Regions from separate parts of the Dietzia sp. Alg238-R159 genome, predicted to be linked through region 4. Evidence: predicted binding sites of a transcription regulator. Region 4 holds the regulator's gene; each other region holds the start of a gene.
The links. Region 4 encodes LexA, which represses DNA repair genes until DNA is damaged. Its sites were predicted from a motif close to CGAACANNTGTTCG; they were not measured.
Positions count from the first base shown of each region.

Region 1: a site for LexA is predicted at 1,573-1,586, ahead of G6R20_RS10870 (HNH endonuclease signature motif containing protein). Genes of this name have one in related genera too.
Region 2: a site for LexA is predicted at 1,248-1,261, ahead of G6R20_RS11440 (HNH endonuclease signature motif containing protein). Genes of this name have one in related genera too.
Region 3: a site for LexA is predicted at 3,586-3,599, ahead of G6R20_RS19060 (HNH endonuclease signature motif containing protein). Genes of this name have one in related genera too.

Region 1 covers NZ_UNRI01000003.1:523,471-528,504, reverse strand. Annotated here, with positions in the region: gene G6R20_RS10880 (amidohydrolase family protein) at 1-256, opposite strand, end outside; gene G6R20_RS10875 (XRE family transcriptional regulator) at 554-1,177, shown strand; gene G6R20_RS10870 (HNH endonuclease signature motif containing protein) at 1,591-3,255, shown strand; gene G6R20_RS10865 (NAD(P)/FAD-dependent oxidoreductase) at 3,267-4,820, opposite strand; gene G6R20_RS10860 (alpha/beta fold hydrolase) at 4,994-5,034, opposite strand, start outside.
Region 2 covers NZ_UNRI01000004.1:67,599-72,632, reverse strand. Annotated here, with positions in the region: gene G6R20_RS11440 (HNH endonuclease signature motif containing protein) at 1-1,196, opposite strand, end outside; gene G6R20_RS11435 (dihydrofolate reductase family protein) at 1,326-1,922, opposite strand; gene pgi (glucose-6-phosphate isomerase) at 1,969-3,627, opposite strand; gene G6R20_RS11425 (DUF5701 family protein) at 3,679-4,350, shown strand; gene G6R20_RS11420 (chorismate mutase) at 4,375-4,656, opposite strand; gene G6R20_RS11415 (sodium:alanine symporter family protein) at 4,703-5,034, shown strand, end outside.
Region 3 covers NZ_UNRI01000010.1:17,933-22,966, reverse strand. Annotated here, with positions in the region: gene G6R20_RS16355 (aconitate hydratase) at 1-1,650, opposite strand, end outside; gene G6R20_RS16350 (TerC family protein) at 1,835-2,887, opposite strand; gene G6R20_RS16345 (hypothetical protein) at 3,119-3,322, opposite strand; gene G6R20_RS19060 (HNH endonuclease signature motif containing protein) at 3,655-5,034, shown strand, end outside.
Region 4 covers NZ_UNRI01000002.1:312,857-317,890, reverse strand. Annotated here, with positions in the region: gene G6R20_RS06230 (malate synthase G) at 1-18, opposite strand, end outside; gene dapF (diaminopimelate epimerase) at 138-1,028, shown strand; gene hflX (GTPase HflX) at 1,082-2,530, shown strand; gene lexA (transcriptional repressor LexA) at 2,571-3,239, opposite strand; gene G6R20_RS06210 (hypothetical protein) at 3,471-3,911, shown strand; gene nrdR (transcriptional regulator NrdR) at 4,023-4,478, shown strand; gene hrpA (ATP-dependent RNA helicase HrpA) at 4,489-5,034, opposite strand, start outside.

The sequences.
Region 1 (5,034 bases), on a different contig from region 4:
CGTGCGGCTCCGCGGGCGCGGTGAGCACCATGTAGCCGCGGGCGTCGATCACCGATTCGCCCCCGGTAGGACCACCGCGCGTCGGGGTGGCCCCCGCGTCCGTCACGGCCACGACCACCCCGTCGACGATGTCCACGTCGACCACCCGACCGCCCTGCAGTCGCGCCCCCGCGATGCGGTCCACGTGGCGCGCCGCGGCTCGCTCGGCCCCGACTCCGCGCTGTGCATCGCGCTGTGTCGCTCGTCGTGGTTCCATCGTTCCCCTCCTCTGCCGTCGGCTCCGTCCCACCGGCCCGGTCTCCCTGATCGCCTGCGGCACTTGTGCATCCGACCCCGGGGCGGGATAGTGACCCCGGGTATTGATCGGATCAATAATGATGAGTGTGGTGGCCCCGTGTTTCGGCGGCATTACCCCGCTGTTCCGGCGTGGTTCCGGTGTCCGCCAGTTCCGCGCCGACGCGACTACCTGCACGAATACTGACCCCGGCAGACCGCGTCCCACCAGATCCCGCCCCGCCAGACCCCGACCCGCCCCAACCGCACGGGAGGCCCCATGACCACCGCACGAGGCGACTCGCTGGACCGTCTCGGCGCGCGCATCCGGCACCACCGCCGCCAACTCGGACTGACGCTCGTTGAGGTGGCCGACCAGGCCGGGATCTCGCAGCCCTTCCTCAGCCAGATCGAGCGCGGCAAGGCGGCCCCGAGCATGTCCACGCTCGAGGGGCTCGCCCACGCCCTGGGCACGACCCAGGCCCACCTCCTCGACGCGGTCAACACAGGCGGGGCCTCCGACCCCGGCGGCGCCGGCGGCTCCGGCGGCTCCGGCCAGGACCCGGCCCATTCCGACCGGGTCGACGTCCAGCGCTCCACCGAGGGCGCCACCCTGACCCGGGCGGAGGGCACGGTCGGCGGTCACACCCGACTCCTGCCCGGAGGCCCGGGGGGCACGCAGTTCCTCGAGTTCGTGGAGACCAACCACGTCCCGGGCCGGTTCTTCGAACACCCCGGCCAGGAATGGCTCTACGTCACCCGGGGCACCGTCCTGCTCGAGGTCGGCGATTCGCTCACCCGACTCGAGGCGGGCGACGTCGCGAGGTACAACGGCGCCCTCCCCCATCGCTGGTACGTCCCCGACGGCAGCGAGGCATGCCTCATCGTCGCCCGACCGGGTTGAAACCGGCCCCGACGCGCTGACCTGCGGCGCCCTGCAGACGGCGAGCTGGGCACCGCAGGTCAGACGGCGTGCACTCCTGCCAGTACCGCGCCTGCCAGTACCGCAGCGTCGACCACCCGACCCCTCCGCGCGCGATTCGCCGCGTCCGACTCACCTCCCCCGATTCCCCACGACACCGGCAGCCCGAGCTCGCCGGCGCCGGCTCGCGCAGACCTCCCACCTGCGGTGCCCTGCGAGGGGCGCGCAGGGCACCGCAGGTCAGAGGGCACCGCAGTCAGTGGGCGCCGGGCGTGGCGGTCAGGAAACGACGACGACTGGCTTGGCCCTCTCCTCCCACGCCGGTCGTACTCGACAGCACTTTCGATAACACGAGTGATGCGCACACTGTCGTACCTAGAACATACGGTCGAATCATGACCACCACCTCCACGCCCGACGCCCACGATTCCACCGTCCCTGACGCCTCCGGCGACCCCGATGCAACCGGCGACCCCGTAGCCCCCGCCGCGCCTGCCCCACTCGTGCCGCCGAAGGGGTTCACGACCGCCACGGGTCCCGCCGTCGACGTGATCGTCCCAGAGGCCTACGCCCGGTGGGATCCACATCAACAGCGCGGATATCTCGCCCAACGCCTGATCAACGCGGCGGAGGGACGCACCGTCGCCTTCGCCTATGACTGCGTCCGGGTCGCGGGACAGCGCGACCGCCACCGGGACCCGTGGGAGACCGCCGCCTCGATGGTCAGCGCCTCGATGGCGTTGTCCCGGCACGGCGCCTCGCGTCTGGTCACCACCGCGGTCGAGTTGACCGAGCGGCTCCCCCGTACCGCCGCCCTGCTCGCGACCGGATGGATCGGCATCCTCGCCGCCCACACGATCGCCGAGGAGACCGCGATGGTCTCCGATGAACTCATGCCCGAACTCGACAGGCGGATCAGTGAGGCACTGGCTCCCACCAGACGCCGCACTCACCCACCGAGACTCGGTCCGCTACGAAAGATGCTCACCAAAGCCGTCTCGGCGTGCGACCCGGTCGGGGCCGACGCCAGGGCGAGGGAGGCGCGGCGGGACCAGGATGTCGAGATGGTGCCGCTGGCCGACGACAGGGCCCTCATCACAGCGCACCTCACCGCAGAGACCGCCGTGGAGATCGCCGACCGCATCGAGGCCCTCGCGCGCACCGCCTCCGAGGACGACCCGCGTTCTCTCGGTGAGTTGCGTGCCGCGGGCCTCTTGGCGCTGAGTCGCGGGTGGGCCTGCCTGCCCGACGTCGACGGCGAACACCCCGGTGACCCGGACGGACAGGCGGCCGCTCGGCGGGTGACCATCTACGCCTACGACGACGGTAGTCCGGACAACCGTGGCCTCACGCTGGCCGGCTACGGGCCGATCACCGGTCACACCGCCGACCAGCTGGAGCGCAGCGCTCGTCGCCGGATCGACTCACTGGCAGATCTCGCGGACCCCGACTGCTACGCGGCCCGGCGGTACACGCCCTCCGAGGCGTTGGCACGCTTCTGCAAGGGCCGCGACGGCACCTGTGTCTTCCCCGGTTGCCAGACGCCGGCCGAGAAGACCGACCTCGACCACATCATCCCGTTCGACCATGACAACCCGGAGTGCGGCGGGCACACCACGTCCGATGATCTCGGCTCCCTCTGCCGCTTCCACCACCGACTCAAGACCGAGGGAATCTGGGCTTACTACCGGGACATCGACGGAACCTACGTCTGGCTCCACGGCCCCAATCACCCGGAGGCCGATCCGGGAACGCGCATCACGACGGCCCCCGGTGGACCGCTGGCCGCGCTCGCCCCGCCGCGGCATCCGGAGTCCAGCCGACGGCAGCAGGACGCGGCCGAAGCCGGCAGGACCGGCAGCGGCTCACCGGCGTCGAGGAGGCGCCCCCACCTGCGTCACCGCCGCGCGGCGGAGCGCAGCAGGCTGCGGGCCCAGGCGCACCATCGTCGACAGGAACCCCGGTCAGGGCGTCCGCAGCGCTCGGCTCCCCCGCAGGATGACCGGCCCCAGCAGGACCAGCCGCGGTCCTCGGCGTTCGACGATGAGCCGCCGTTCTGATGGCGGGGCCGTCAGTAGCGGGGTCTCGTCGGGTACCAGCCGTCGTCGGGGCGGTGCGGGCCGATCGACCGGACCTCGCGGAACTCGAAGCCCGCGAAGTCGTCCGCGAGGCGGTCCCAGTTCTCGCGAGTGATCGCGGTGGTGACCGCCCCCGCGATGCGACCGACACCTCCGTAGATGCCGGACAGCTGGTTTCCGGTGACGCCCATGGACGTGCGCGCGCCGGTCGAGAAGTGGTGCAGCCTGGTCACCCAGGGCGCGGAGCCCGGTCGGCGTTCGGTGAACTCGAAACCCGGTCCGAGGTAGGGGTTGCGTCCTGCCGGGTGGTCGGCGGCGAAGTCGTGCACGTCGGCCCACAGGGCGATGTCGTCGACGAACTCCGCGAGCTCCGGGCGCAGTCGCAGGTCGACCTCGTACCCGGTCGCGGCGATCACCACATCGGCGTGGAACCGGCCGGCGGGGGTGACGATGGCGAGCTCGGTCCCGCCCGCGCCGTCGTCGACCACCGCGACCGAGTCCCAGGCACAGCCTGTGCGCAGTGCGAAGTCGGGATGGGCGAAGCACCGCCACACCGTGTGCTGGGTCGGCGGCTGCGGCAAGCCCCCGCTGAGGAGGGTGAAGTCCCACTTCGCGCGATCGTCGAGGTCGTAGAAGCGTTCCTGCATGCCGGGGAACTCCATCCACCGCAGCGGGTTGGAGTCCGGGACGGTGTCCCGCTGCATGAACACCTCCGCTCGCGCGGCGCCGTGGTCGAGCGCGGTGGCGGCGTTGTCGAACCCGGAGGCTCCGCCGCCCAGGACGGCGACCCGCCGGCCGCGCAGGGCCTCGAAGTCGATCGGGTCCTCGGTGTGGAACCAGCGCTCGCGCGGCAGCGCGCGAACCATCTCCGGCACTCGCTGTCCGCCGCCGCCGCTGAGGCCGAGGGCGAACACGATCCGCCGGGCGGTCACGGTCTGGGTGGTGGCCCCGTCGGCGGCGGCCACCTCCACGACGAACGGGCCATCCGCCGTGGCGGGTCGGTGCACGGCGGTCACCCGCGTCTCGTGGCGGACCTCGATCCCCGCTGCCTCGCGATACCAGCGCAGGTAGTCGTTCCAGTCCAGGCGCGGAACGAGGTCGATCTCCTGCCACGCCTGCTCGCCGTAGACCGCCTCGAACCAGCGGCGAACGTGCAGCGACGGGACGTCGAACTCGATGCCGCGCATGTGTTTGGGGCTGCGCAGGGTGTGCATGCGTGCATAGCGGTCCCAGCAGCCCACCCGGTCGGCGGGCCCGTCGTCCACCACCAGGACCCTGTCGATCCGTTGACGGCCGAGGGCGAAGGCGGTGCCGAGCCCGGCCTGTCCGCCCCCGATGACGAGCACGTCGAGTTGCGCGCATCCGGGTTCGCGCGGAATCCAGTCGCGAGCATGGCTCGTGGTGGCGATGTCCTCGCGGACGCGCGCGGTCAGCGCGGCCAGCCTGGCGTCGGCGTCTGCGAGACGACGGGGGCTGCGGCCCGCGGTGGCGGGGCTGGTGTCGCCCGGAGTGGGCAGCGTGGGCGCGTCGGGCATCACGGAGGTCATGGACGTCTCCTGCGGCATCGGGACCCGGGTCCTGTGCCCGGGCGGACACCGCGCCGCTGCCTGACTGATGACTCGGCCGCCGGGGCGTCGGTCGCCCGGCGGCCGGGTCGGCTGGGCCGACCGCACCGTCGCGGTGTCGCCTCCGAGTCTGGCACCAGCGCTTTTCCGCCGTGTTACGCAGACGTGAGGGCGGTGTGGCGCGCCGCCCGCTCGT
Region 2 (5,034 bases), on a different contig from region 4:
ATCCGGCGGGCCAACTGGGCACCGGGCCGGTACTTCAGTGCGGCGCGGGCGTCATCGGCGGCCCCGATGCGCGGGTCGATGGGCTCGAAGGTGGCTCCGTCGCTGGTGGCGAGCATGTCCAGCAGGGCCTGCAGGGCGGCCTGGCCGGTGCGGGTGAACTCCACCCGGGCGCCGCCAGCGTCGCGGGCGTGGTTGCCGGTGGCGATGACGGTGACCTTCGGCCGCAACGCCACCCCGGCACCAGGCGCGCCGGGCCGGCCGGGGCGGGCAGGGGTGCCGGCTAGGCCGGGATCGCCGCACACCAGGGACATCAGGGCGTCGGCGCGCCGCTCGGCGATCGAGTAGTCCTCGACCTCGCCAGAGCCGCCGGTGCCGGTGTTGGTGTCGGTGTCGGGGTTGGCGGTGTCGGCTTGGGTGTTGGCGGCGGCTTGGGCGTCGGCGTACTTGTGGTCTTTCACGCGTTGGTCGAGGGCCTCGGCCAGGACGGCCGCTTCCTCGGTGGCCAGGATCGCCGACACACTCGACATGCCGTCGACGCCCTTGTGGAACCGCACCCCGCGGGTGCGGGCCGCTTCCTGACGGCGCAGGCGGATGCCGTTCGCGTCGTAGCGGGCGATGATCGCATCGACGTTGCCGCGGATGGCTTTCTCACCCAASCGCACCCCGCCCTCGATCGCGGCGAGATACTCCTCGACGACCTGCCGCTGCACCGCCTCGAGCACATCGACGTGGACGGTGGCCATCTGCGAGGCCAGGATATTCGCRGCCTGCAGATCCAGCCGCCCCTGCGCCATCGCGGACAGGATCGCCGGATACCGCAGGTGCAGATCGAGGGCGAAGGTGATCATCCGTTCGGCCCGGCCCGTCGAGATCGCCATCGCCGACACCACGTACCCGGCCGCGACATCGATCGGATCGAGYACSGCATGACCGGGCCGACACTCACCGCCGCCCGCMCCGGACTCCTCCCGGCGCTGGCATTCGACAAACAACTCGTAACAGGCCACGAACCGGCGCGCCGCCGCACGATTCTCGCCCATCCACCCCTCACGCGCCGCCGCCCGCAGCCCCGACAGCGACACGGGCGCCGCGGAACCGGCGCCGCCGCCGGACGGGGACGGGCCACCGGACGAGGAGGGGCCACCGGACGGGGATGGGGACGGGCCACCGGCCGCGGCGTCTGCGTTACCGCCCATGTGCCCCACCCCCTGCCCGTCTGGCTGGTATCGAATCTGTGTTCTACAGTACGCACACACATTCGAGTACGCAAGGGTTTTCCCCCGACGCACCGGAGGAGCACAGGAGACGCGCCGGGGGTCGAGCAGCTAGGCCGAATCGCGCGGTTCCGGGCCGACGACGTCGAAGAGCATGGCGGTGAACTGCCCGTCGGTGTCGAGTTGACGACGGTGGAGGCGGAGCCGACGGGGGAGCAGGGGGCGGCCGGAGCCGAGGACCACCGCGCACTGGTGGATCCACACCCGGTCGAGCAGGCCGAGATCGGCGAACTGGCCGGCGAGGTCGCCTCCACCGACCACCCAGACGTCCCGCCCCGCCGCGGCCTCGACGAGGCGGGGGTGCAGGTCGGCGAGATCGCCGGCGAAGAACTCCACGCCGTCGACGGGGTCGAGGTCCCGGTGGGTGACGACCCAGGTGGGCTGTGAGTACGGCCAGACGAACGGTTGGCCGTCCTTGGTGAGATCCCGGCGGACCCACTCGAAGGTGTTCGCACCGCAGACGATCGAGCCGACGCCGGCGAAGAACCGGTCGAAGTGGAGCTCGGGCGCCGACTCGTCATCGGCCCCGGCAGTCGACCCCGGCGCGGCGCCTCCGGGAGTGGTGAAAAGCCAGGTGAGGCTTTCGTCGTCGTCGGCGATGTACCCGTCGAGGCTCGTCGCGGTGCAGTAGATCGTGGCCATGCTCATGAATCGCACGGTGGCGCGCGCCGCGCGAGGGGGAGAGGGCCCGTACTCAGCGCCGGCCGCGTGCCTCGCGGTAGATCTCGACCAGGGAGTCCGTGGAGGAATCGAAGGTGGGGCCCGGGTGGGTGTCGGCGGTGAGCGCGCCCAGCAACTCGCCGGCCTGGGCCTTGCCCAGCTCGACGCCCCACTGGTCGAACGCGTTGATGCCGAGGATCGCGGCCTGGGTGAACACGATGTGTTCGTACAGTGCGATGAGCTGGCCGAGGACACCCGGCGAGAGCGACGGCGCGAGGATCGTGGTGGACGGCCGGTTCCCGGGCATGACCTTGTGGGGCGCGAGAGTCGGGTCGACGCCGTCGGCGAGGACCTCCTCCTCGGTCTTGCCGAACGCCAGGACCCGCGACTGCGCGAACAGGTTGGCCATGAGCAGGTCGTGCATGGACACCGCGTCCGACCCATCGGTGGGGTGGGCGTCCAGGTCCGTGCCCGGGCGGGCGATCCCGATGAAATCGACGGGAACCAGCTGGGTGCCCTGGTGGAGGAGCTGGAAGAACGCGTGCTGGCCGTTGGTGCCGGGCTCGCCCCAGTAGACCTCGCCGGTGGGGTAGGTGACATCGGAGCCGTCGAGCCGGACCGACTTGCCGAGCGACTCCATGGTCAGCTGCTGCAGGTAGGCCGGGAACCGTCGGAGGTCCTGGGTGTAGGGGATCACGGCCTTGGACTGCGACCCGAGGAAGCACGTGTACCAGATCCCCAGCAGCGCCATGAGGACCGGTGCGTTGTGCTCGGGCGCCTCGGTGGCGAAGTGCTCATCCATCGTGTGGAAGCCCTCGAGCAGTTCGATGAACGCCGGTGGCCCCACCGTGATCATCACCGACAGCCCGATGGCGGAGGAGACGGAATATCGTCCACCGACCCAGTCCCAGAACTCGAACATGTTGTCCGCCGCGATGCCGAAGTCGGCGACCTTCTCGGCGGCGGTGGAGACGGCGACGAAGTGCGAGGCGATCGCGTCCTCGGAGCCGAGGGCCTCCACGAAGTGCCGGCGCGCCGCGTGCGCGTTGGCCATGGTCTCCTGGGTGGTGAACGTCTTGGAGGCGACCACCACCAAGGTCGTTGCCGGGTTGATCTCCGCGAGGGTGGCCGAGAGGTCGGCGGGGTCGACGTTGGAGACGTACCTGGCGCTGATGCCGGCCGTCCGGAACTGCCGCAGGGCGCTGTCGACCATCACCGGGCCAAGGTCGGAGCCCCCGATGCCGATGTTGAGCACCGTGTCGATCCGCTCGCCCGTGTGTCCGGTCCACTCGCCGGAGCGGACGCGGTCGGAGAAGTCGGCCATGCGTGTGAGTACCGCGTGGACGTCGGCCACCACGTTCCGGTCGTCGACGACGAGTTCGGCATCGGGCGGAAGACGGAGCGCAGTGTGGAGAACCGCGCGATCCTCGGTCGTGTTGATGCGGTCGCCCCGGAACATCGCGGCCCGCTGCGCCGGCAGCCGGGCGGCGTGGGCGAGTTCGAGCAGGGCGGACAGGATCTCGTCGGTGACCAGATGTTTGGACAGGTCCACGTGCAGATCGCCCGCGGTGACCGACATCCGGCGGCCGCGGTCCGGGTCGGCGTCGAACAGCTCCCGCAGAGACACCTCGCCGATCGACGGAACCAGGTTCTCCACCGCTGTCCACTGCTTCGTCGTGCTGATGTCGGTCATGGCTTCGAGGCTAACCGGGAATAACGGCGGGCCGCGGGCCGTTCCAGCGATGTGACCCCCGGAGTTCCGCCCGAAGCCCCCATCGCCCGCCAGGTCGAGCGCCTCGTCGAGCTCGGGGTGCCCGAGCTCGCCGGAATCACGGCCGATCAACTGCGGGCCCACGCCCGCGCACTGCCTGCCGGACCCGGCGACAGCGAAGGCGGTGGCGGGTCCGTGCTGGCCGTCCACCCGTCCCTGGTGCCCACCGCGCGACTGGCCACCCTCATGCGCCGCCACGGTAAGGCGGGCTTCGTCGTCGTCGACATGACCGACCTGGCCGAGTTCGTGCCCACCGACGACGTCCACGTCCCGGACGCCCCGTTATACCTGGTGGGGGACGTGACACGCGACGACGACATGCTGGACTGGACGCCCACCGACGCACACACCGAGATGGGCGCCCGGGGTCGTACCCCGCTCACCGTCTCCGAGGGGATCAGCTGGCTGCTTCAGCGCCCCGACCTACTGGAGCCCGGGAAGTGCTTCATGTGCATCGGCTCACGCAAACCCAAGAAGGGCGGCGGGCTGGACTCGCGGACGCCCGCACTGTGGATCAGTGGCGGGACCGGCCGCGATGGCAAAGCGAACAAGGGCGCACCCAAGGTGGGGTGGTGCTGGGCGAACAATCACCACACCTGGCTGGGCTTCGCGTCCACGGCGGGCAGGGTCGGGCCGGAAGAGTAGCCGGGGCCCTGGTTGTCAGTACAGCTAGTAGCCCAGGCGGCCCCGGCCGAGACGCAGCAGCATGCCGGCGAGGGTCTGCCCTTCCTCGCCGAGCGAGGAGAACCGCTCGTAGACCTTGAGCTCCCGGGTGTGGACGAGCTTCGTGCCGCCCGACTTCATGCGGGTGCGGCCGATGCGCTTGGAGATCTCGCTGCGGCGGACGATCGCATCGAGGATCTCGGCGTCCAGGCGGTCGATCTCCAATCGCAGTTCCTGGATTTCGGACTCTGACAGCGGGTCGTCGGTGCCGGCGGGATCGATGCTCATGACCGAATTATCCCACTGCGCCCCGAACCGGACGAATGACCGTCTAATGTTTCCGCCCGTGGAAGATATCAACACGTTTCTCGCCGACATCGGATCGGTGATCTGGGGACCGTTCGTCCTCATCCCGCTGCTGCTGGGCACCGGCCTGTTCCTGACGATCCGGCTGCGGATGCTGCAGTTCCGCAAGCTGGTCCCCGCCCTCAGGCTGGGGCTGCTGAAACGGAAGGACGACGGCGGCGAGGGTGACATCTCGCAGTACCAGGCGTTGACCACCGCCCTGGCCGCGACCGTCGGCGTGGGCAACATCGTCGGTGTCGCCACGGCCATCGCGCTGGGCGGACCGGGTGCCCTCTTCTGGATGTGGATCACCGCGCTCGT
Region 3 (5,034 bases), on a different contig from region 4:
GATACACGTCGTGCAGCCGTAGCCGACCAGATCGAACCCGAGCTCCTCCAGGTACGGGGTGAGGCCGGACCGGTCGTAGTAGTCGGTGACGACCCGAGACCCGGGGGCCAACGTCGTCTTGACCCACGGCTTGGGCTTCAGACCACGCTCCACGGCCTTCTTGGCCAGCAGCGCCGCTCCGATCATCACCGAGGGGTTGGACGTGTTGGTGCACGAGGTGATCGCCGCGATGACCACGTCCGCGTGGTCGAAGATCACCGGCGACTCGTCGCCGTCGATCATGATCTCCGCCGGATCGCTCGGCCACCCGAGCTCGGCGTTGGCGGTCAGCTGCTCCTCGGAGTAGTGGCGGGGAGGCTCGTTCTTCGCCGTAGTGGAACCGGGGGAGACCGGGTCGCTGGCGGGGAAGGAGTCCGCCGAGGCGTCATCCAGACTCCCGTCGTCCTTCTCCGACCGGTTCTTCTCCTCGTCGAGATTGCCCAGCACCACGGCCGGCGCATCGCCCAGCGCGATGCGGTCCTGCGGCCGCTTGGGCCCGGCGATCGACGGGACCACCGTCCCCAGGTCCAGCTCGATGACCTCGCTGTACTCGGCCGGGTTGTCCGGGTCGTGCCACAGGCCCTGCTCCTTGGCGTAGACCTCGACCAGCTCGATCTGCTGTTCCGACCGACCCGTCAGCCGCAGGTAGTCCAGCGTCTCGTCGTCTACCGGGAAGATGGCGCACGTCGAGCCGAACTCGGGGCTCATGTTGCCCAGTGTCGCCCGGTTGGCCAGCGGGACCGCCGCGACGCCCGGGCCGAAGAACTCCACGAACTTGCCCACCACGCCGGTCTGGCGCAGCAGCTCCGCGACGGTGAGGACGAGATCGGTGGCCGTGGTGCCCTCCCGCAACTCGCCGGTCAGCTTGAGCCCGATGACCTGCGGGATCAGCATGCTCATCGGCTGGCCGAGCAACGCGGCCTCCGCCTCGATGCCGCCGACGCCCCAGCCCAGCACGCCGAGACCGTTGACCATCGGCGTGTGGGAGTCGGTACCGACGAGCGTGTCCGGGTAGGCCTGGGTCATACCGTCGGTCCCCTCGCGCGTGAAGACGACCCGGGACAGGTATTCGAGGTTGACCTGGTGGCAGATGCCGGTGTTCGGCGGGACCACCACGAAGTCGGCGAACGACTCCTGCGCCCACCGGAGCAGCTGGTAGCGCTCCTGGTTGCGGCCGAACTCCAGCTCGGCATTGACCTCGAACGCATCCGGGCGGCCGAATACGTCCGCGATGATCGAGTGGTCGATCACGAGCTCGCCGGGGATGAGCGGATTGATCTTCTTGGGGTCGCCGCCGAGGTCGGTGATGGCATCGCGCATCGCGACCAGATCCACCACGCACGGCACCCCGGTGAAGTCCTGCATCAGCACCCGGGCGGGCGTGTACTGGATCTCCCGCTCCGGCGGGGACTGGGGAGTCCACTCCCGCAGTGCCTCGACCTGCTCGGCCGTCACCACTCGGCCGTCCTCGTTGCGCAGGAGATTCTCCAGCAGGACCTTGAGGCTGTAGGGGAGCGGGACCGCGGTGGAGACCTGATCGAGTCGGTAGACCTCGTAGTCCACGCCCCCGACTGCCAGCGAATCCCTCGAACCGAAACTGTTGACACTCATGACCGGCCCTTTCGTAGAGGTGCCGGTGCGGCCCGTGCTAGTGACGAGGATCACCGGCGTTGTTGCCGACCCTACTCCCGAAAACCGGAAGTCATAAGGCGTCACGCGTACCCGGGCTGGGGCTCGAGAGGGTCCCGCGCACCCGCTTGTCGCGGGGTGTGCGCGGGACGCTCTTCGGCAACGGTCAGCGTGGTGTCGCGGCGGGGGAGTCCTCTGACACGCCGCGCGTCCGCCCGCGACGGAACAGCGGCTCGAGCTGCGCGTCCTCCTCGGCGGTGGCGATGCGGAACGGAGGCTCGGCCGGTGTCGGCGGGCTCTGGCGCTCGTGACCACGCGTGGCCCGCAGGCTCGCCACGACCGACACGGTGAGGATGGTCGCGATCACGGCCAGCGAGATGGGGGTCGGAATGTAGAAGACGTCGATCTTGAGCAGCATCTTCGCGCCGACCCACATCAGCACCAGTGCCAGCCCGATCTTGAGGTAGACGAACCGGTGGACCAGATCCGCCAGCAGGAAGTACATCGCGCGCAGGCCCAGGATCGCGAACGCGTTGGCCGTGAAGACCAGGAACACCTCGTCGGTGACCGCGAAGATGGCGGGAATGGAGTCGACGGCGAAGACCACATCGGTCGTCTCGACCAGCACCAGCACAGCCAACAGGGGAGTGGCCATGATCAGCCCGCCCTTACGGACCAGCAGCCGCTGACCGTGGAACGTGTCCGTCATGGGCACCAGCCGGCGGAAGGCCGCGAGAATGCGGGACTGGTCCGGGTTGAGGTGCTCGTCGCGCTGGCGGATCATGCGAAAGCCCGTGTACAGCAGGAATGCGGCGAAAATGTACAGGATCCAGGAGAAGTTCTGGATGAGCAGCGCGCCGCCGGCGATGAAGATGCCGCGGAATACCAGCGCGCCCAGGACGCCGAGGAACAGGACCCGGTGCTGGAACTGGGCGGGCACCGCGAAGTGGGCGAAGATGATCGCCCAGACGAAGACATTGTCCACTGCCAGGGACTTCTCTATGAGATACCCGGCGAAGTACTGCTGGCCTAAGTCCGCGCCCCAGACCGCCCAGACGATCGCGCCGAAGCCGACGCCGAGGGCGATCCAGACGGCAGACCACACCGCGGCTTCCCTGACGCCGATGACATGTGCTTTGCGGTGGGCGACGAGGTCTATGGCCAGCATCACGACGATGAAGGCGATGACCGCGAGCCAGAGCCAGAGAGGGGTGTGCATTATCGGGGACCTTTCGATCAGTGGGTGATCGAAGGTCTCTCCCGGCCTGGTCGGCCCGCGCCGCCGGGCCCGAGGGCCGGAATGACGACGACGCGTGTGAGGGATACTCCCCTTCTGGTGCTGCAAGGTTAGCGGCACCGGCAGGGCGGCGCAACGGCGGATTCGTCACCTTGGCTGCACCCCTTGCCGGTTCGGCACGCTCCGCGCCCGGCTCAGGCGCGGAGCGCAGGGTCAGGCGACCTCGTCGTCGTCACCCACCGCTTCGCCGTCGCCGTCGTCGGCGGGGAGCTCGATGGCCTGCTCGGCAACGTCGGCCGGATTTGCCTCGCGGAAGGGGTCCTCGACGGTCACCTCGGGCTCGTACTCCTCGGGTGCGGTGACTGAATCCGGGCCCGGGGTGTACTCGTCCGGGTCGATACGGTCCTCGGCGATCATCTCGTCCTCCTCCTGGCGCAGGGGCGTGTGCCTCCACCTCTAGCAGCCTCCCGCGGGCGGCGCCAGGGGCGGCGGCAACGAAAGATCGTCTCGCTGGCATCGTCCCGGGTCGTGAGGCTGTTGTGGTCGATGCTCCGAGGGGTGACCGGCAGCATGGAGGCAGCCTATTGCGACGAGTCCACCCTGCTGGCTGGGTTCTTCTGCGCCAGTCGAGAGGGATGGGCCCCGGGTGGCGAAGTGTAGTGATTCGACCCTTGCGTGTTCGAATGGGTGTGCGTAGTATAGAACACAGATTCGATACCAGGTAGCCAGGCGGTCAGGGGGTGGAGCACATGGGCGGAAACGCAGACACCGCGGCCGGTGGCCCGTCCCCGTCCGGCGACTCCTCCCCCTTTGTCTCGCCCTCCGCGCCCACTGCAATGTCGGAACTGCGGGCGGCGGCGCGGGAGGGGTGGATGGGCGAGAATCGTGCGGCGGCGCGCCGGTTCGTGGCCTGTTACGAGTTGTTTGTCGAATGCCAGCGTCGGGAGGAGTCCGGGGCGGGCGGCGGTGAGTGTCGGCCCGGTCATGCGGTGCTCGATCCGATCGATGTCGCGGCCGGGTATGTGGTGTCGGCGATGGCGATCTCGACGGGCCGGGCCGAACGGATGATCACCTTCGCCCTCGATCTGCACCTGCGGTATCCGGCGATCCTCTCCGCGATGGCGCAGGGGCGGCTGGATCTGCAGGCTGCGAATATACTGGCCTCGCAGATGGCCACCGTCCACGTCGATGTGCTCGAGGCGGTGCAGCGGCAGGTCGTCGAGGAGTATCTCGCCGCGATCGAGGGCGGGGTGCGCATGGGCGAGAAAGCCATCCGCGGCAACGTCGATGCGATCATCGCCCGCTACGACGCCAACGGCATCCGCTTGCGCCGTCAGGAAGCGGCCCGCACCCGCGGGGTGCGGTTCCACAAGGGCGTCGACGGCATGTCCAGTGTCTCGGCGATCCTGGCCACCGAGGAAGCCGCCGTCCTGGCCGAGGCCCTCGACCAACGCGTGAAAGACCACAAGTACGCCGACGCCCAAGCCGCCGCCAACATCCAAGCCGACACCGCCGACCCCGACACCGACACCGGCACCGGCGGCTCTGGCGAGGTCGAGGATTACTCGATCGCCGAGCGTCGCGCCGACGCCCTGATGTCCCTGGTGTGCGGCGATCCCGGCCTAGCCGGCACCCCCGCCCGCCCCGGCCGTCCCGGCGCGCCGGGTGCCGGGGTGGCGTTGCGGCCGAAGGTCACCGTCATCGCCACCGGCAACACCGCCCGCGACGCCGGCGGCGCCCGAGTGGAGTTCACCCGCACCGGCCAGGCCGCCCTGCAGGCCCTGCTCGACATGCTCGCCACCAGCGACGGAGCCACCTTCGAACCCATCGACCCGCGCATCGGCGCCGCCGATGACGCCCGCACCGCCCTTAAATACCGGCCCAGCGCCCAGTTGGCCCGCCGGATCCGGCTGCGCGATGGCACCTGTCGCCACCCCGGCTGTGCGATCCCGGCCGAGGCCTGTGATCTGGACCATGTGGTGCCGTTCGATCACGCCGACCCCCAGCGGGGCGGGCACACCATCGAGGSMAACCTCGCCGCAATGTGCCGGCGCCATCACCGGTTCAAGACCTTCTCSGACTGGATCTACGACCTRCAGCCCGACGGCACCCTGCTGGTGCGCACCCCG
Region 4 (5,034 bases):
AGTGATGCGTTCGGACATCGATGCTCTCCTGGAGGTAGGGGACCGTTCTCCGGGTCGACTCTAGTTGGCGTACCGTCCGGCATCATCCGACATTTCCACGGTGCGGAACGGTCCCCGCCGGCGAGTACGATTTCGCCATGACTTCGACGCGCCAGGCCTCGCAGCCCGACGGTATCGCCTTCCTCAAGGGCCACGGCACCCTCAACGACTTCGTGATCCTCCCGGACGATCAGGCCGACCTGGACCTCGACGTCGACCTGGTACGCGCACTGTGCGATCGGCGTGGCGGAATCGGCGCCGACGGGGTGCTGAGGATCGCGACCGCCGGAGCCCTCGTCGACCGGGGCGTGCTCGCGAGCCTGCCGCCCGGCGTGGACAGTGCGGACTGGTTCATGGACTACCGCAACGCCGATGGCTCCATCGCGGAGATGTGCGGCAACGGGGTCCGGGTCTTCACCCACGCCCTCGTCGCGACCGGGAGAGCGGAGGTCGGCTCGATCCCGGTGGGCACGCGGTCCGGGGCCCGCCCCGCCGAGGTCCTCTCACACTCGGGTGATGACGCCGTGGTGCGGGTGGACATGGGGGAGCCGCGACTGCTCGGACTGTCGTCGGCGGAGGTCGGTGGCCGGACGTTCGCCGGGCTCGCCGTCGACATGGGCAATCCGCACCTCGCCTGTGTGGTCCCCGATCTGGACGCCGCGGACCTCGCCGGGCTGCGGGTGCAGGAGGCCCCCGGGTACGACCGGGCCTTCTTTCCCGACGGCGTCAATGTCGAGATCGCCACCCCGATGGTGGACGGTCGGGTCGCCATGCGGGTCCACGAGCGGGGATCAGGGGAGACCATGTCCTGCGGAACCGGAATCGTCGCGACCGCGGTCGCCGCGCTGGCCGACTCGGGGGAGGCGACGGGCGACGTCGTCGTGGTGGTCCCGGGCGGCGAGGTGGAGGTATCACTGACCGGTGCCGGGTCCTCGCTCACCGGTCCGTCCACACTCGTCGCCCACGGTCATTACCACCGTGGTCGGTAGCACACCGTCTCGAACGGGACACCGGGGGGCCCGGTGTGAGAAGATGAACCCGAATGACTACTGATCACACGGCCGCTGACCGGCCGACACGCGACCTCGATCCATCCATCGGTGAATTCCAGCTCGAGGAGAGATCCTCGATGCGCCGGGTGGCGGGGCTCTCCACCGAACTCCAGGACGTCAACGACGCCGAGTACCGCCAGCTCCGACTCGAACGTGTCGTGCTCGTCGGTGTCTGGACCGAAGGGTCCGCCGCACAGGCGGACGCCGCGATGGACGAGCTCGCCCAGCTCGCCGAGACCGCGGGATCGGAGGTGTGCGACGCGCTCATCCAGCGCCGCGACAAGCCCGATGCCGCCACGTACATCGGGTCGGGCAAGGTCAGCGTCCTCAAGGACGTGATCGCGGCGACCGGCGCCGACACCGTCATCTGCGACGGCGAGCTCACCCCGGGGCAGCTGCTCGCGCTGGAGAAGGCGGTCAATGTCAAGGTCATCGACCGTACCGCGCTGATCCTCGACATCTTCGCGCAGCACGCCACCAGCCGTGAGGGCAAGGCCCAGGTGACGCTCGCCCAGATGGAGTACATGCTGCCCCGTCTGCGTGGTTGGGGCGAGTCGTTGTCCCGCCAGGCGGGCGGCCGTGCCGGCAGCAACGGCGGCGTCGGTCTTCGCGGCCCGGGTGAGACCAAGATCGAGACCGATCGGCGCCGGATCCGCGAGCGGATGGCCCGTCTGCGTCGCGACATCAAGGGGATGAAGCAGTCCCGGGACACCAAACGGCACCGTCGGCGTTCCACTCCGGTGCCGTCCATCGCCATCGCCGGATACACGAACGCCGGGAAGTCCAGCCTGCTCAACCGGATCACCGGAGCCGGCGTCCTGGTTCAGAACGCCCTGTTCGCCACCCTCGATCCGACGACGAGGAAGGCCGAGTTGCCCGACGGCAGGGCGGTCGTCTTCACGGACACCGTGGGATTCGTCAGGCATCTGCCGACCCAGTTGGTCGAGGCCTTCAGGTCGACTCTTGAAGAGGTCGTCGACTCCGAGTTGCTCCTCCACGTGGTGGATGGTTCGGATGCCTTCCCGCTCCGCCAGATCGAGGCGGTGCGCAAGGTGATCAACGAGGTGGTGGAAGAGCAGAACGCGGAGCGTCCCCGCGAACTTCTCGTCATCAACAAGATCGACGCCGCGGATCCCGTGGTCCTGACCGAATTGCACCACGCGCTACCCGACGCCGTGTTCGTCTCGGCGGTCACCGGGCAGGGCGTCGACGAGCTCCTCGAGAGGATCACCCAGATCGTCGCCTCCGGGGACACCGAGCTGACCCTGTCCGTTCCGTACTCCCGCGGGGACGTGGTGTCGCGGGTCCACGCCGAGGGCGCGGTGGTCGAGGAGGAACACACCCAGGACGGAACCCGGCTGGTGGTCCGGTTGCCCGCGTCCGTGGCCGGCGAACTGGACGAGTTCGCGGTCCGCGATCCACATGACGGCGCCGCCTGACCCCTGCGGGGACGGGCGGCGCGTCAATCGAACAACGGGCTCAGAGCTTCCGGAACACCGTCACGACCTTGCCGAGGATCGTCGCGTGCTCGCCCGGAATCGGGCTGAACGACGGATTGTGGGGCAACAACCAGACTCCGCTCGAGTCGTTCCGGAAGGTCTTGACCGTGGCCTCCCCGTCGATCATGGCGGCGACGATCTCCCCGTTGTCCGCGACGTTCTGCCGCCTGACCACCACGTAGTCGCCATCGCAGATGGCGGCGTCGATCATCGACTCGCCGACGACCTTGAGCATGAACAGATCACCTGACCCGACGAGGTCCGCCGGCAGGGGGAAGATCTCCTCGACGGCCTGTTCCGCGAGGATGGGCCCGCCCGCCGCGATCCGGCCGAGGACGGGTACGTAGACGGGTTCGACCGCGCCTCCCGGACGCTGGGGCTCCGGCGCAGGTGACCGGCGGCCCCGTGACTTCTGCCCCGGGACACCGTGGACGTCGACCGCGCGCGGCTTGTGAGGATCCCGCGTCAGGAAGCCCTTCTTCTCCAACGTGCGGAGTTGATGCGCCACCGACGACGTGGACTGTAAGCCGACCGCGTCCCCGATCTCGCGGATGCTCGGCGGATAACCACGCTCCTTGACGGTGTCGTGGATGTGCAGGAGAACGCTCTTCTGTCGGTCCGTCAGTGACTCGAAATCGGGCTTCGGCATCTCGTGGGGTCCCTTCGGCGAATGAATGTTCGACGCTGTGATCTGTCTACACCCTAGTGCCAACCACCGCCTTGCGCCACACACGTGTTCGAAGAAATTCCTCTGCGAATCGTGATTGTGTCGGAGTCGCGTGATACAACTCTAGGGGAGTTCGGATTCGAACAGATGTACTGAGACAGACATACAGGTGTGCGAACCCTGATCGCACACCGTATCGAGTAGGGAGCCACCATGACCGTTGTCGAGCTTCAGTCCCACCCACGTCCGGCCGTGCGGTGGACCGAGGTCTGCCCCGATGACCATCGTGGACAGGGCGCTCACCTCGACCGGCCGAGAGATGTGTCGGTGCTCGTGCGTCCCACGCCTGCGCCGCGGCGCACGCTGGTCCGACCCGAGGGCAATCGGCTGGCCGTCACGTCCGCCCGTGCGGGGAACCTCGTCCGGCCGCGGGTGGCGGCCCGTCCGGCCACCGTCACATCGGTCGCCCCCGGTCGGCGTGTACTCGTGCGCCCGGTCTCGACGGACCGCGCGCGGGCGTGCCACGTCGAGGCCCCGGTGTCCACCGGGGTGGTCGACGACGTGCCGGCCTGGGCACTGCTGGCGTGCGGGATCGCATTCGGCGTGATCATGCTTCTCGCAGTGGCCTTCCTCGGCGGACCCGCCTACGCGTGACCGGGCAGCGGGCCTCCTAGAATGGACCGCGGGCGGCGGTCTGCCACCCCCGCGTTCCGTCAGGCACGATCCGGGACGTGTGAACTCCGGTCGACGAAGGGCCCCACGGGAATGTACTGCCCGACATGCCATCACGAGGACTCCCGGGTGATCGACTCACGATCCGTCGACGAGGGACAGGCGATCCGGCGTCGACGGGAGTGCCCCCGGTGCGGACACCGGTTCACGACGCTCGAGACGCCACTGCTGACGGTTCTCAAGCGGAACGGGGTGACCGAGGCGTTCAGCCGGGACAAGGTCGTTCGCGGTGTCCGCCGCGCGTGCCAGGGACGATCGGTCGACGAGGACGCTCTCCGTCGCCTCGCCCAGCAGGTCGAGGACGCAGTGCGCTCCGGCGGTGTGTCCGAGGTTCCGGCCCACGAGATCGGGCTCGCCATCCTGGGCCCTCTGCAGGATCTGGACGAGGTCGCCTACCTGCGTTTTGCATCCGTGTACAAGCAGTTCAGCTCGGCCGACGACTTCGAACGCGAGATCATCGCCCTCCGAGAGCGTCGCGCGAGCCGCTGACCGCGCAACGTCATCTGGACGACCGTGGGGCGAGCGCAGACGCCACCGCCTTGTCGATCCGCTCTGCCGACACTGGACGGGCCGTACCCAGTGACTGCGCGAACAGCCCCACCCGGTACTCGGCGAGCATCCACCGCAGATCCCGGCACGCCCGCGCCCCGCCCGGCCGCCGTCGCAGGGCCGCGCATGCGTCCTCGACGGTCGACTCGGAGCGGCTCAACTTCGCCGTGAGCTCGCCGTGCCGGGCGGGAGACTTCTCCGCGAGGTCCAACCGGACACCGACCGCCCGCACATGCCGCTCCAGATGTGGGAGCACATCCGAGGGATGGCGTGCGAGGAATCCCTGTCCGACGAGGAAGTCCAGCGAGGGACGGACATCGTCGGCGACGTCTGCCGGCACCTCCGCCAAACGGCCCGACACGGACTGGGCGGCCATCAGCGCGGGAACCGCCGCCGAGATCGCGGACGCCACCGCACCGGGGACCTCCGCCCTCGCAGTGGCCTGGATATCCTGGAACTCCGCGACCGTGAGAACCGGTGAGCCCTTACGTCGGGC